Regions from separate parts of the Paenibacillus uliginis N3/975 genome, predicted to be linked through region 3. Evidence: riboswitches for the same ligand, from Rfam matches in the RefSeq annotation. Region 3 holds a riboswitch; each other region holds the start of a gene.
The links. A riboswitch is a leader RNA that binds a small molecule or an ion and turns the genes downstream of it on or off. The one in region 3 is predicted to bind cobalamin.
Positions count from the first base shown of each region.

Region 1: another riboswitch for cobalamin. It lies ahead of B9N86_RS04660 (ABC transporter substrate-binding protein); the one in region 3 lies ahead of B9N86_RS24295 (S-layer homology domain-containing protein).
Region 2: another riboswitch for cobalamin. It lies ahead of B9N86_RS05170 (ABC transporter substrate-binding protein); the one in region 3 lies ahead of B9N86_RS24295 (S-layer homology domain-containing protein).

Region 1 covers NZ_LT840184.1:990,624-994,914, forward strand. The annotation lists gene cbiB (adenosylcobinamide-phosphate synthase CbiB) at 1-937, shown strand, start outside; gene B9N86_RS04655 (histidine phosphatase family protein) at 928-1,518, shown strand; cobalamin riboswitch at 1,602-1,812, shown strand; gene B9N86_RS04660 (ABC transporter substrate-binding protein) at 2,050-3,060, shown strand; gene cobT (nicotinate-nucleotide--dimethylbenzimidazole phosphoribosyltransferase) at 3,113-4,183, shown strand; gene cobU (bifunctional adenosylcobinamide kinase/adenosylcobinamide-phosphate guanylyltransferase) at 4,180-4,291, shown strand, end outside.
Region 2 covers NZ_LT840184.1:1,100,922-1,105,212, reverse strand. The annotation lists gene B9N86_RS05175 (FecCD family ABC transporter permease) at 1-640, opposite strand, end outside; gene B9N86_RS05170 (ABC transporter substrate-binding protein) at 637-1,641, opposite strand; cobalamin riboswitch at 1,879-2,089, opposite strand; gene lplA (lipoate--protein ligase) at 2,355-3,356, shown strand; gene B9N86_RS05160 (IS3 family transposase) at 3,529-4,291, opposite strand, start outside.
Region 3 covers NZ_LT840184.1:5,188,943-5,193,233, forward strand. The annotation lists gene B9N86_RS24295 (S-layer homology domain-containing protein) at 1-1,489, opposite strand, end outside; cobalamin riboswitch at 1,643-1,843, opposite strand; gene B9N86_RS24300 (ABC transporter permease) at 1,984-4,291, opposite strand, start outside.

The DNA.
Region 1 (4,291 bases), 2.3 Mb from region 3:
CCTATTAGATCTCATCATTGGAGACCCGCGCTGGATTCCTCACCCTGTGATAAGTATGGGGCATTCAATCAAACGGTTAGAGAAGAGGATTCGTAGTCATGTCCTTCAACCGGGCCATCTGAAAAAAGCCGGAATTCTACTCCCGGTTATTATCGTGGGAGGTTCGCTGCTTATAACCTGGGCATTGTTGAGAGGCCTTTATATGATTCATCCATGGCTTGCAACGGGAGCGGAGGTCATATTAATCGCTACGACCATTGCTACGAAAGGGCTTAAGGATGCGGGTATGGAAGTGTACAATCATCTTAACCGTGGGGATTTACCTGCTGCTCGGAAAGCACTAGGGATGATTGTTGGACGTGATACAGCGCATTTAGACGAGCCTGAGGTTGTTCGTGGGACGGTTGAGACGGTCGCAGAAAATATTGTTGATGCCATAGTGTCTCCGCTATTCTACGCACTTATTGGAGGAGCTCCACTTGCAATGGCTTATCGGGCTGTGAATACCCTAGATTCTATGGTTGGGTACAAGAATGATAAATATATTAACCTGGGGTGGGCTTCGGCCCGTTTGGATGATATTGCTAACTTCATTCCAGCACGAATAACAGCTTTATTACTGGTCGTTAGCAGTTGGATCATGCGTCTGGATTACAAAAAATCTTATCGTACCATAAGACACGATGCCCGTCTCCATCCAAGTCCCAACAGTGGATTTCCTGAATCAGCTGTAGCTGGAGCTTTAGGGATTCGGCTCGGAGGTGAGAACGCCTATAACGGTGTGGTATCTTTTCGTGCATATATGGGCGAATATTCCCGTCCGATGGATAAAGGGGATATTCAGTCAACCGTAAGATTGATGCTGGCTGCATCATTATTATTCCTGCTCCTGAGCATACTTACTATATGGAGTATAGGTGGTACATTATGGGGTTAGAGTTGGTATGTATTCGTCATGGGAAAACGCAGTGGAATAAGGATAAACGATATTTAGGTCATACAGATATAGGAATTCTCCAAGAATCATTGACGGAGCTCTTGCCTGTGAAAAATGCCCTTGAAGGAAGAACGTTTCATAAGATATTCTGTAGTGACTTAAAGAGGTGTAGGGAAACGCTCGATTGGATTTATTCTGCTTCAACAGATAGCGTGGTCTTCGATAACCGTTTGCGAGAAATGGATTTTGGAGATTGGGAGGGGAAGACATACGATCAGTTAAAGCATTATAGTATCTACCGGGAATGGCTGGACAATCCTCAATCCGTGACTCCTCCAGGAGGTGAAGCCTGGGAGCATTTTCAGGGGAGGCTGGCAGATTTTATGAACAGTCTGACCTGTTGGGTGAAGGAAGAGGGTAAGGATAACCATGTGCTAATGGTGACTCATGGAGGAGTGATAAGACAACTAGCCACTATGACTATTCCAGATTCGACGTTCTGGGATTTCTCTGCAGATCCGGGGAGCTTGTTAACGTTGAAGTTGACATGTGATAAGGGCAAATGGATAGGACACTTGTGAGTGAGCCATTAGAGCAAGGGGTTGTAAGGTGTCCCTATCTAACCTATAATTTTGAATTGAGAAGTAAGTCTTGTATCTAAATGAATATAAAAAACTTGTGAGGTCTAGATTAGAAGCGCAAATATGTGCTTTTATTACCTAGTTAATGGGGAAGCCGGTGAAATTCCGGCACGGTCCCGCCACTGTAAACAGGGATATTCTCGATTTACCACTGTTCTGCGACAAGCAGAATGGGAAGGTGAGGATATTAGCGAACCTGTGAGTCAGGAGACCTGCCTTATGAGTAGTACGACGGTCCTTCGAGGAAAGGATTACGTTTGGCTTATGGAAGTACTGCGATTTTAAGCCGGTACATAGCCGCGGAACTCATGGCAATTACTATGAACTCCGTATGACGTAATCCCTGATTCTTTCTTGTAAAAGAAGATCAGGTTTTTTTTGTTGCACAGACTATCGTTGAGATCATTCATTGAAATAACAAGGGGAGCATCTCGCAGACCATGAAAACGAAGATAGAGGAGAGAAATCACAATGAAACAAATGTGGAAGAGTTGGACTACGGGCGCTATAACGATCATACTGGTACTAGCGCTCGCAGCTTGCGGAAATAATAATGAACCGAAACAAGTGACAGAGCCAGCACCGGCAGCAACAACAGAACAATCGGCTCCACCCGCTGATGAGGCAAGTGTACAGAAAACAGAGTATCCTCTGACTGTAAAGGATTCTACAGGTGAGACGTTCACATTTAAAGAGGCACCAAAGAAGATTATATCCATCTCGCCTGCAGAGACAGAATCGTTGTTTGCGATAGGTTTAGATGAGCAGGTAGTCGGAGTATCTGACTATGATGATTATCCGAAAGCAGCAACAACCAAGCCAAAAATGGGTGGTTTGTACAATCCTAACGAGGAAGCGATTATTGCGGCACAACCTGATCTCGTAGTAACAGGTATCTCCATGAGTGCAGAAGCTGCACAGCATCTGCGTGATATAGGTATCACCATCTTCAAGACAGATCCGAAAACGGTAGATGATGTTATTGCAAATATTGAATTGTTTGGTCAAATTACGGACCATCAGGCAGAAGCAAAAGCGGTTATAGACAAAATGAAACAGGAGCAGGCTGAAGTCACAGAAGCGGTTAAATCACTTACACCTGAACAGAAAAAGAAAGTATATATCGAGTTTTCCCCTGGTTGGACGGTAGGTAGTGGTGAGTTTATGGATGAATTAATCACTCTAGCTGGTGGAGTTAACGTTGCTGCTGATACAGCAGGATGGTATGAAATCAGTGAAGAGAAAATCATTAATGATAATCCCGATGTGATTCTGTTCTCAAAGAATGTTATTGATGACAAAACAAAGAAAACGTTAGACCAAATGATTAAAGCACGTAGTGGTTGGGATCAAATAACGGCTGTTAAAAATGATGCTGTCTATGGATTAGACGATAATCTGATTAGTCGTCCCGGTCCACGTGTGACAGAAGGTCTCAAAGAAATAGCAAATACGATCTATCCTGAACTGTTGAAGCCATAAGTAGCGTTCGGTGTTAGTATTCAACTTAGAGCAATTAAAGGAGCAATGATATATGAGACAAGGAATCATGGAACGTATCGGAGAAATTCGTGGTCTTGATCAAGCTGCGATTCAGGCTGCGAAGTTACATATAAGCAACCTTACTGTCCCTCCGGGAAGCTTGGGTAAATTGGAGGCAATGGCAATACAGCTTGCAGGGATCACTGGAGTAGTACAGCCTTCTTTTGACCGTAGAGAAGTTATTATTATGGCAGGCGATCATGGTGTATGTGAAGAGGGCGTAAGTGCCTTTCCACAAGAAGTTACACCTCAAATGATTCATAATTTCCTTGCGGGTGGTGCAGCTGTTAACGTTCTTGCCAGACAAGCAGGTGCAGAAGTTGTATGTGTGGATATCGGAGTGAATAGTGAGTTGTCCCATCCTGATCTCCTATCGCGAAAAATTCGGTATGGTACAGCTAATATGGCACAAGGTCCTGCAATGACTTATGAAGAAGCGATTCAGTCTATTCTTGTTGGTGTGAAGGTAGTTGAAGATGCTGTCAGACGTGGCGTCCAGCTATTTATTACTGGCGAAATGGGGATTGGAAATACGACGGCAAGCTCAGCGGTAACCTGTGCACTCTCTAATATTCCGGTCAGCGATGCGGTTGGAAGAGGGACAGGAATTGACGATTCTCGTCTACAGCATAAGATTGCCGTTGTTGAACAAGCGTTGAAGGTCAATGCTCCTGACGCGCTTGATCCTATAGATGTACTAGCTAAGGTCGGCGGTCTTGAAATTGGTGGTTTAGTAGGTGTAATTCTTGGATCAGCAGTAAACGGTTGTCCGGTTATAATCGATGGATTTATTTCTAGCGCAGCGGCGTTGCTTGCCAAAGCGATCTGTCCAACATCTGCTGATTACATGATTGTGTCGCATGTTTCTCATGAACAGGGACATCGGCAGCTATTACATGAATTGAATCTTCGTCCTGCACTGGAATTAGACCTTCGTATTGGTGAAGGTACAGGTGGGGTGTTGTGTCTACATCTTGTGGATGCAGCGTGTCGTATTGTCAGCGAAATGGCAACCTTCGAAAGTGCGGGTGTCTCGGGTGAAACCAAGGAGCAGACGAAATGATCATACTCGTCACAGGTGGGGCAAGAAGCGGGAAAAGCAGCTTTGCTGAGAGGTTATGTATGTCGAAGTCACACGAAGCCGTATATGTCGCTACGGCTCAAGCTTTCG
Region 2 (4,291 bases), 2.4 Mb from region 3:
TAATGAAATAGGGGAAAAGGACTGCCGTATACGACCATCCCCGCATGCTTAAGCTTCCCATCGTCCAGAATAGAATGTCGGTTAGTGTGTCTCGTGACATTACCGTCAAGAATGAAACGACCGCTCCTAAAAAGGACTGCATAACCACACCTGACAAAATCAGTGCATGAGTCGGTATTTTACCGTGATCCCGGGCGAGAAACAGCACGATCCACAGTGTGATGGTCCCGGTCATAAATGCAACGATCGGTAAGGTCCAGGCACCTGCAAATGAATACTGCAATCCGTAGAAGATCAGAAACGCAGCACCAAGTGATGCACCGGAAGATACACCAAGCGTAAACGGATCGGCGAGCGGATTTCTAAGCACCCCTTGAAAAGCAGCACCGGCCACCGCAAGGGATGCCCCAACCAGCATACCGAGCAGTATACGGGGAAGTCGTACCTTCATGATGATCTGCTCGGAAGCTACTTCCCAGTTGGGAACAATAGAGTCCCCGATCCAGGGCAACCGGTGAAGAAGCATGGCTCCAATTTCCTTAACGGGCAGATGGACGGAACCGATGCCGAGGCTGACGATCAGCGTCAGCAGTAAAAGCAGGAGCCCCACCGTTCCATAACCCGCAAGTTTTTTACTCATGGGGTCATCAGTTCCGGATAGACCGCCTTCGCTACTTCAACCAATCCTTGAGTTACACGAGGTCCTGGGCGGCTGATCAGATTGTCATCAATTTTAATCAGCTTATTGTTTTTCACAGCTTCGATTTGGTCCCAGCCGCTGCGGTCTTTAATGATTTGATCCAAAGTTTTTTTGGTGGATTCTTCCACGACATTGCTGGAGTACAGAATCACATCCGGATTCGCTGCAATAATCTTCTCTTCACTGATTTCAAACCAGCCTTCGCTGTCACCAGACACGTTGGCTGAATTGCTGATATTGAGCATCTCATCCAGATATGTGCCCTTTCCTACCGTCCAACCCGGTGAGAACTCAACATACACTTTTTTCTCATCCTCATCTTTTACGGATTTAACCGCTTCCTTCACAAGGTCCAGATCCTTCTGCATTTGATCTATGATGCCTTGAGCTTCCGCCTGACGGTCCGTAATCTTTCCAACTACCTTAATGTTGTCCATGACTTCAGCAATCGTCTTCGGGTCGTTCACGAACAGCTTGATTCCGAGGTCGCGGAGCTTCTGTACGTTCTGTTCATTCATCGCTGCTGTAAATATAACATCCGCGCCTGAAGCGACAATGGCCTCAACATCCATTTCATAACCGCCCATTTTCGGCTTGGATTTGGCTGCCTCCGGGTAGTCGTCCACTTCGGATACGCCGACAATTTCTTCATCCAGGCCAAGCGCGAACAGTTTTTCCGTCTCGGAAGGAGACAGCGACACAACTTTTGCTGGAGCCTTATCAAATGTCATTTCCTCGCCAGTAGCATCCTTTAAAGTTAACGGATACACCGTTTTGGCGTTTTCAGCGACAGGTGCTTCCGGTTTCTGACCTTGTTCAGCCTCCTGTACAGGTGCTGGTGTCGCCTCCTTCGGAGCTGTTTCTCCTCCACAAGCCGCCAGCGACAGGACCAGCATCAGCACCGCCAACATGGCGGACCATGACTTCATTATTTTTTTCATCGATTTTCTCTCCTAACTCTAGTTTGAGAACACTGGCTTGCCTTAGGTACTCAATAAACCTGATTTTTGACGGAAATCCTTACATCCAACCACAAAAAAGCCCCTGATTTCTCCTTAGAAGAATCAGGGGCTACGTTTCGGAAACAATGAACCTTATCCAATAAATAGGAGTTTAGCTATAGTACAGCACCTCACCCACATTAGGTCCGCCAAACGTAATCCCTTCCTCGAAGGACCGTCAGATCATTTACGCGGGCAGGTCTCCTGACTTACAGGTTGAAATGACACCTCCGCCTTCCCGGCCCTGTATAGGCCAGTGGCAGTAATAGAGGATATCCCTGATTCACAGTGGCGGGACCGTGCCGGACTTGCACCGGCTTCCCTTTTAACCCGGGAGCAAAACATATGCTTTGCTTATTCTCCAGGACCTCGCGAGTATTGAATATTCTTTTTTGCCAAGCTTACTTCTCTTTTGACGATTATATGAAATATCCTCTCGGCTTACAACCTGAAACTTCACAGAGAAAAATTGAATAGCCGCTCCCCGCTTGCCGTGGACCTTATTTCTGGCCTGTATAACCATCATGGATATCTCACGTATTTATTCGTATGCGCTTGTGAATTGCCCCTCACCCTTTGCCCTGAAGCCGGACATTGGTTTACAATAGATCTGAAGCTTTATACCAGAAAAGAAACTATACGGAGGCGTACATATGCTCTTTATCGATAATCAGGGAATCCATGATCCTTCCATTAACCTAGCGATTGAAGAATACGCTTTGAAGCACTTACCTATGGAAGACAGCTATTTGCTCTTCTACATTAATCAGCCGTCGATTATCATCGGCAAACACCAGAACACGATTGAAGAGATCAATCAGGAGTTTGTCCGTGACAACAATATACAAGTTGTTCGGCGATTGTCCGGAGGCGGTGCTGTATACCATGACCTCGGCAATCTCAATTTCAGCTTTATTACAAAAGACGACGGCCAGTCATTTCATAATTTCCTGAAGTTCACCCAACCCGTTATCGATTTCCTTCAAAAAATGGGTGTTCCGGCTGAGCTTAGCGGCCGGAATGACCTTCAAGTCGGAGAGAAAAAGATTTCCGGCAACGCCCAGTTCTCCACACGAGGACGTATGTTCAGCCACGGGACTTTAATGTTCGGCCTTGATCTAGACAATGTTCAGGCTTCACTTAAAGCTAACCCGGAGAAGTTCAAATCAAAGAGCACGAAATCAGTGCGCAGCCGGGTTGCCAACATTAAGGAGCTGCTCGGTACAGATATGACAATTGAACAGTTCCGTGCAGAGCTTCTGCGTTCGATCTTCGGAATGGAGCCAGATCAAGTTCCACAGTACGTTCTTCAAGAAAAAGACTGGGAAATGATCAATCAAATCTCCAAGGAACGTTACCAAAACTGGGACTGGAACTATGGCTTATCACCAGAAAGCAATGTGAAACACGCGAAAAAATTCCCGGTCGGCATTATCGACATCCGTATGAACATTAAAGACGGGCATATCGGTGAGATTAAAATTTACGGCGACTTCTTCGGTGTAGGCGATGTCGCCGATATCGAAAATGCGCTTCGTGGCAAACGTTACGAGGATAATGAAGTAAGAGAAGCCCTCTCATCCATTGACGTCAAGCATTACTTCGGCAATCTAGAGTTTGATGACCTGATCGGTCTGATTTTTTTAGAGGAATAGAGGAACAGTACTGACGTCACGATTCTAACAGGGATATCTTTCAATAAAAACAGGTCACCCGAGGATTTGAAGTGCTCCCTGTCAAGTAGACAGTGTAAAAAACAAAAAATGGTTAGATTATTTCCCTCAGTTCAAGTTAACAGAGCTGAGGGTTTATTTTCTTTTCTCATCGTTAAGCAGCTCGTCGATACTCGTTGGGAGACAAGCCATTTAATCGCTCTGTATAGCGGTAATTGTTGTAGTAGCGGATATAATTTCTCACGTCTTTGAGGACGTCTTCATAGGTTTCGTGTTTCGTCAGATAAAAGCTTTCTGCCTTCAATGTACCCCAAAATCGTTCAATGGGTTGGTTATCCAGGCATCGGCTCACACGAGACATACTTTTAGTAAAACCGTACTTAACCTGAAGTCGACTGTACTCATGTGAGGTATATTGGAAGCCTCTGTCGCTATGGAGAAGTGGAGTCACCCCCGGGTTCCTCCCGTAAGCTTTCTTCACCGTATCCATGACGAGTTTATTATTGTTGGAGTGGCTTAGCACCCATGAAACGATGGAGTTATCGTATATATCAACGATAGCGCTTAGATAGGCTTTACGACCATTCCCATACTTCAATTCTGTTACGTCTGTGCACCACTTCATATTAGGAGCATCTGTTTGAAATTCACGATTCATTACATTTTCAGCTACATGGATTTCAGAGGCTCTCACGTAGTTCGGTCGTTTCTTGCGAATCACCGATTTCAATCCAAGAGCACGCATAATTCGATAATAACGCTTTTTGTTGTAATTTTTTTTAAGTTTGCGGTTCAATTGGATGCGCATTTGGCGATAGCCAAGCACTCCCTTCCGCTTGTCATAACGAAGCTTTACTTCTTTTGCCAGCGAAAGAATTTCAAGTTCCCTGTGGGATGGCTTCCACTTTAACCATTTA
Region 3 (4,291 bases):
TCGGGTCAACTTCCAAATAAGTACTGTCTGTTGCCGATGTTACATGCGGCAGTTCGTTCTTTGGAAATGCAAGTGTAACTTTGCTTGAGGACAGCGGATCCTGATCCGACCCGACACTCACATTGGTTTCATTCTCGTCAATGACGATCGTATGGTCACCGTTTGGATCCGGAATTTCATTTACACTTATGACAACTTCATTACTTGTCTTTTTCCCTGCTGTTGCTGTTGCCAGCGCTTGAATGGAAATATAGCCTGGAGCCGCTTGACCTTCGAAGACAAGCTTCGCTTGTTGATCCGTAAGCAGCGATATCGATTTTAAGTTCAGCCCAGTAGTCTCTGAAATTACAGACCAACTGTCAACCTGTACTGCCTCGGATAAAAACGTATCGCCAACAAGCTGTATTTCAATCGAAGGATCTACAGTGCCTTGCTGAATGGAAGATGTGGACGATATCACAGGCTGACGATCCGGTGGAAGACTCCCTTCGGCAATTCGCTTCCATACCGACTTTCCATGCTGAATATCAAGTAAACCGATAAGAGCCTGTTCAGTCGACATTCCGTTTTTATCGGTATCTTCTGCTTTCCATTTAAACGAGCCGTCATCCAATTGGAATCCTGCATACGCATCAACGACGGTATTCCCGTTCATCTGCCAAGCGGGCGACATCATGTCTTCGCCTACGGCAACCAGACCGGATACCGAAGTAGATAAGCTGTTCGAATTATCTCCAGAGCCCCAAGTGCCCGTAGAATTAAAACCACCATTCTCTAGCTGGCGATCCTTTAAGACATTCTTGGCCCGTTCAATGGCAGCATCAACTTCACTCTGCCCCTTGTATTGCCCCAGCGCAAGCAGCGCCATGCCTGTAATATCTGTATCGCTGTTTTCTCCTCCTGAAGCAGACAGACCAAAGCCGCCGTCTTCATACTGCGCTTTGAGCAGGTATTGCAGCGCTTTTTGCTTGGACTCAGCATTCCATGAGCCTACATTCTGTCCGAGCTTCTCTCCGGCATCCAGAGCAAGCATCGCCCAAATATGTTTATTTACACCGCCAATGCCGCCCGTCTCTTGATTTTGATGGGTAGCAAGTTCCGCCCATAGGTTTCGATCGGTTTCCCAAGCGTGAGCCGGGTCTTTCCCCATGGCGAGCAGTGCGAAAATATACCGAACATGATCAGTTAAATTTACGGCATCAGGTTTAAGTCTTGGTGCTTTCGTTTCCCAAGATGGCAGTTTCCACGTTCCATCTTGCAAATCCTGACCTGCGCCCCATAGGCCAACAAGCTGCCACCAGGAATCAATGGTGGCTGTAGGATCTTCCTCATAGTACTCTTTATAATAATTAACTGTACTTTCAATCATGCTGTCTAATTGTGTATTGCTTTGACCACTCGCCGCACTCACGACTTGTGGATTCAGTAGAGTAAGCAATAACACAACGCTTAATAGTGCAGATATACTTTGCTTCAACAATCTGTTCATAGGTGTCAACGTTCTCCTCATCGTCAAAATGGAATAAAAAAAACATCTTTCCGTATTAGAAAGATGTTCTAAGGCCTGTCTCGCATAACCAAGCAAACGTGCAACTGTAAACAAGCTGCACAAATAAACATCTCCCTCCCATCCTCGTGAGAAATATAGAGCACTTACATGGCAGGTCTCCTGGCTTCGCTTCATCGCTTGACAATCGTCCTTCCTGTTTAAAATCGTTAACAGTGGACTACTACCTTGATTGTCAGCTCTGCGTTACAGTGGCGGGACCGCGTCGAACTCTCATCGACCTTCCCTATTAAGCCGCATACTTTATGCATCAGCACCATATAAGCTGTTTCTATTTAATTTTGATAGACTTTTTTTTATATTAACAAAGATTGGTATATTTCACAAAGGAATTTCTCATAGACAGTACAAAAAACGGCCTACATGAAGCAATAAGACCCTTCTATATAGAGAAGGGCCTAGACTTCGTTATATTTTTACTCAATCACCAATATCCGAGGGGATGTGTTCGCGATTACCCTGGACGACAGCCAAGAACCAACCCCTGCCGATATGATACTTACGACTGCAACTCCAATAATACCGCCCCAATGCATAATTAGAGGTACTTCCACAATCCCATAATATGTTAATATATTTTCCAGCAACATAGGCAGAAGGTATACTCCGACGTATATGCCTAGTAGCGCGCCGATGACGGATAAAGCAACGATCCCTTGGGCTACGGATAATCTAATCCTATTCGATGTTAAGCCAAGTGATTTGTAAATGCCATAGGTTTTGCTGTCTTTTCTAATATTTATACGACAAGTGATGTAAATAATGATGCAAGTGACAACAATAAACAACAATCCCATCATACTCATTGGCAAGATAAGCAGGCCGACAGCCTCTTTAAATACGGAATCTAGTAGCGTTTTCTGAGTTAATGCGGAGAGCGCTTCCTTATATTGCTCATTAATATCACTTACGACCTGATCGGACTGGCTGCTATCATGCAGGTTGATAAAATATGTTTCTGCATTGCTGTAGTCCAGATGATCTGCTTTAATCACATCGATCGTTATTCTTGCAGAATAGGACATATTGGAGATCGCTTGATAAATTCCTGTAACGATGAGCGAATACGGTTTTCCATTGATGTACACCGTTATCACATCACCAATATCTTTGTTAAGCTTCTTCGATACGTTGATACCAATAGCGATTTCGTTCTTGTGAAGGGGATTGGCTCCTCTTAATGTGGAATACCCCAGATCATCATAGTTACCATCAGCAACACCGATATAGACATTCATGGATGAGGTGTTCGAATCTCCGGAACGATCGGATAGTTCTGAAGGAACCACTCCCGTAACATTCCCAAACCACCCGAAATTTTTGATTCTTGGATCGGACAGCATATCTTCTTCAAATTGAGTACGTGAAAATGCTGCTTGATTAAAGACTTCTACTGCAATATGTGAATTGTCGTATCCCCATGATGACGCCGTTCGTTGAATGGAATAAACGCTGTATAACAACACAAATCCGAATACAAGAACGGCTGATGTAATCACGGTTAGAATAAACATGAGAATAGAACCTTTCACATTCTTCAACATATTACGCAGACCAATAACGAACATAATGGGAAGTCGATCGAATCCAACTGGACGATTTCCATTCGAACGTACACGTCTTGCCCATTTACTGCTATCCATTTCAGACATGCCATACCGGATTGCTTGCACAGGCTGTACGGAACGGGCTTTATTGGCATAGAACAACACACATAGAATGACCAGGGCAAATACACATATTCCGACTGCTAGAGCCGTGAAATTACCCTGCATCGATAGCTCTGAACGATTTGTTTTCAAAGATGACAGCGAGCTCTCTACAATGACTTTGGATAAAAACTGACTGGCAGCTAACCCAGGAATAATCCCGATGATCGATAGAAAAGCATATTGAGACATGTAGGTTCCAATGATTCGAAATGAAGATAGCCCACAAGATTTCAATACCCCAATCGTTCGATAATTCGCCAATATCGCGTCTGAAATCGTGAACCCAATTGTGAATAAGGCCACAAGCAGCATGACAGCTCCGAGAAAAATCATAACAAAGCCGATTACTTTATTCATAATTAGATAAAATGACGATATCGATTCGAATTCCATTTTATATTCAAGATACTGCGTACCGGCCTGCTTCTCGAAGCGGTCCCAATACTGTGTATTGGTATCGTAATCGTCAAAGCGAAGTCCCATCATATACATGTCTTTTCCCTGCAATGACTGAAACTGATCTTTATAATCTTGCGTGTTCATCCAGATGCGGGCGTTTCTTGTGAACGGAGCTCCAAAAGGCATATCTACGACAACTGCTGCTACCTTCAACTCAAATGTACTCTTGCCTGTTTTAAAACTTACCTTATCACCTACTTCAATTCCATTGGAATAAAAAAACGAAGTGGGTATCCAGATGGTCCCGACCTCAGGGGTGCTTCTTTCATCTCCTTGCGCCCAGATCAGCTTATCAACCGTAAAGGGAAGCTCTGCTGTATCCATCATAAACATATAGATATTATTAATTTCTTTTCCTTGATGGGTGATTCCTGACAGATTTCGATATGGTATCAGCTCGGACGCCGTAACCCCCTGCTGCTCATCCCACCATTGTTTGAAAACGATCGGATCATGCAGACCATTTCCCAACATCAAAATTTGATGAGAACCGTTTGCTTTCGTATGCATGTCTGTAAATAAATTTTGTGTGTTTGAGATTACAGTCATTGCG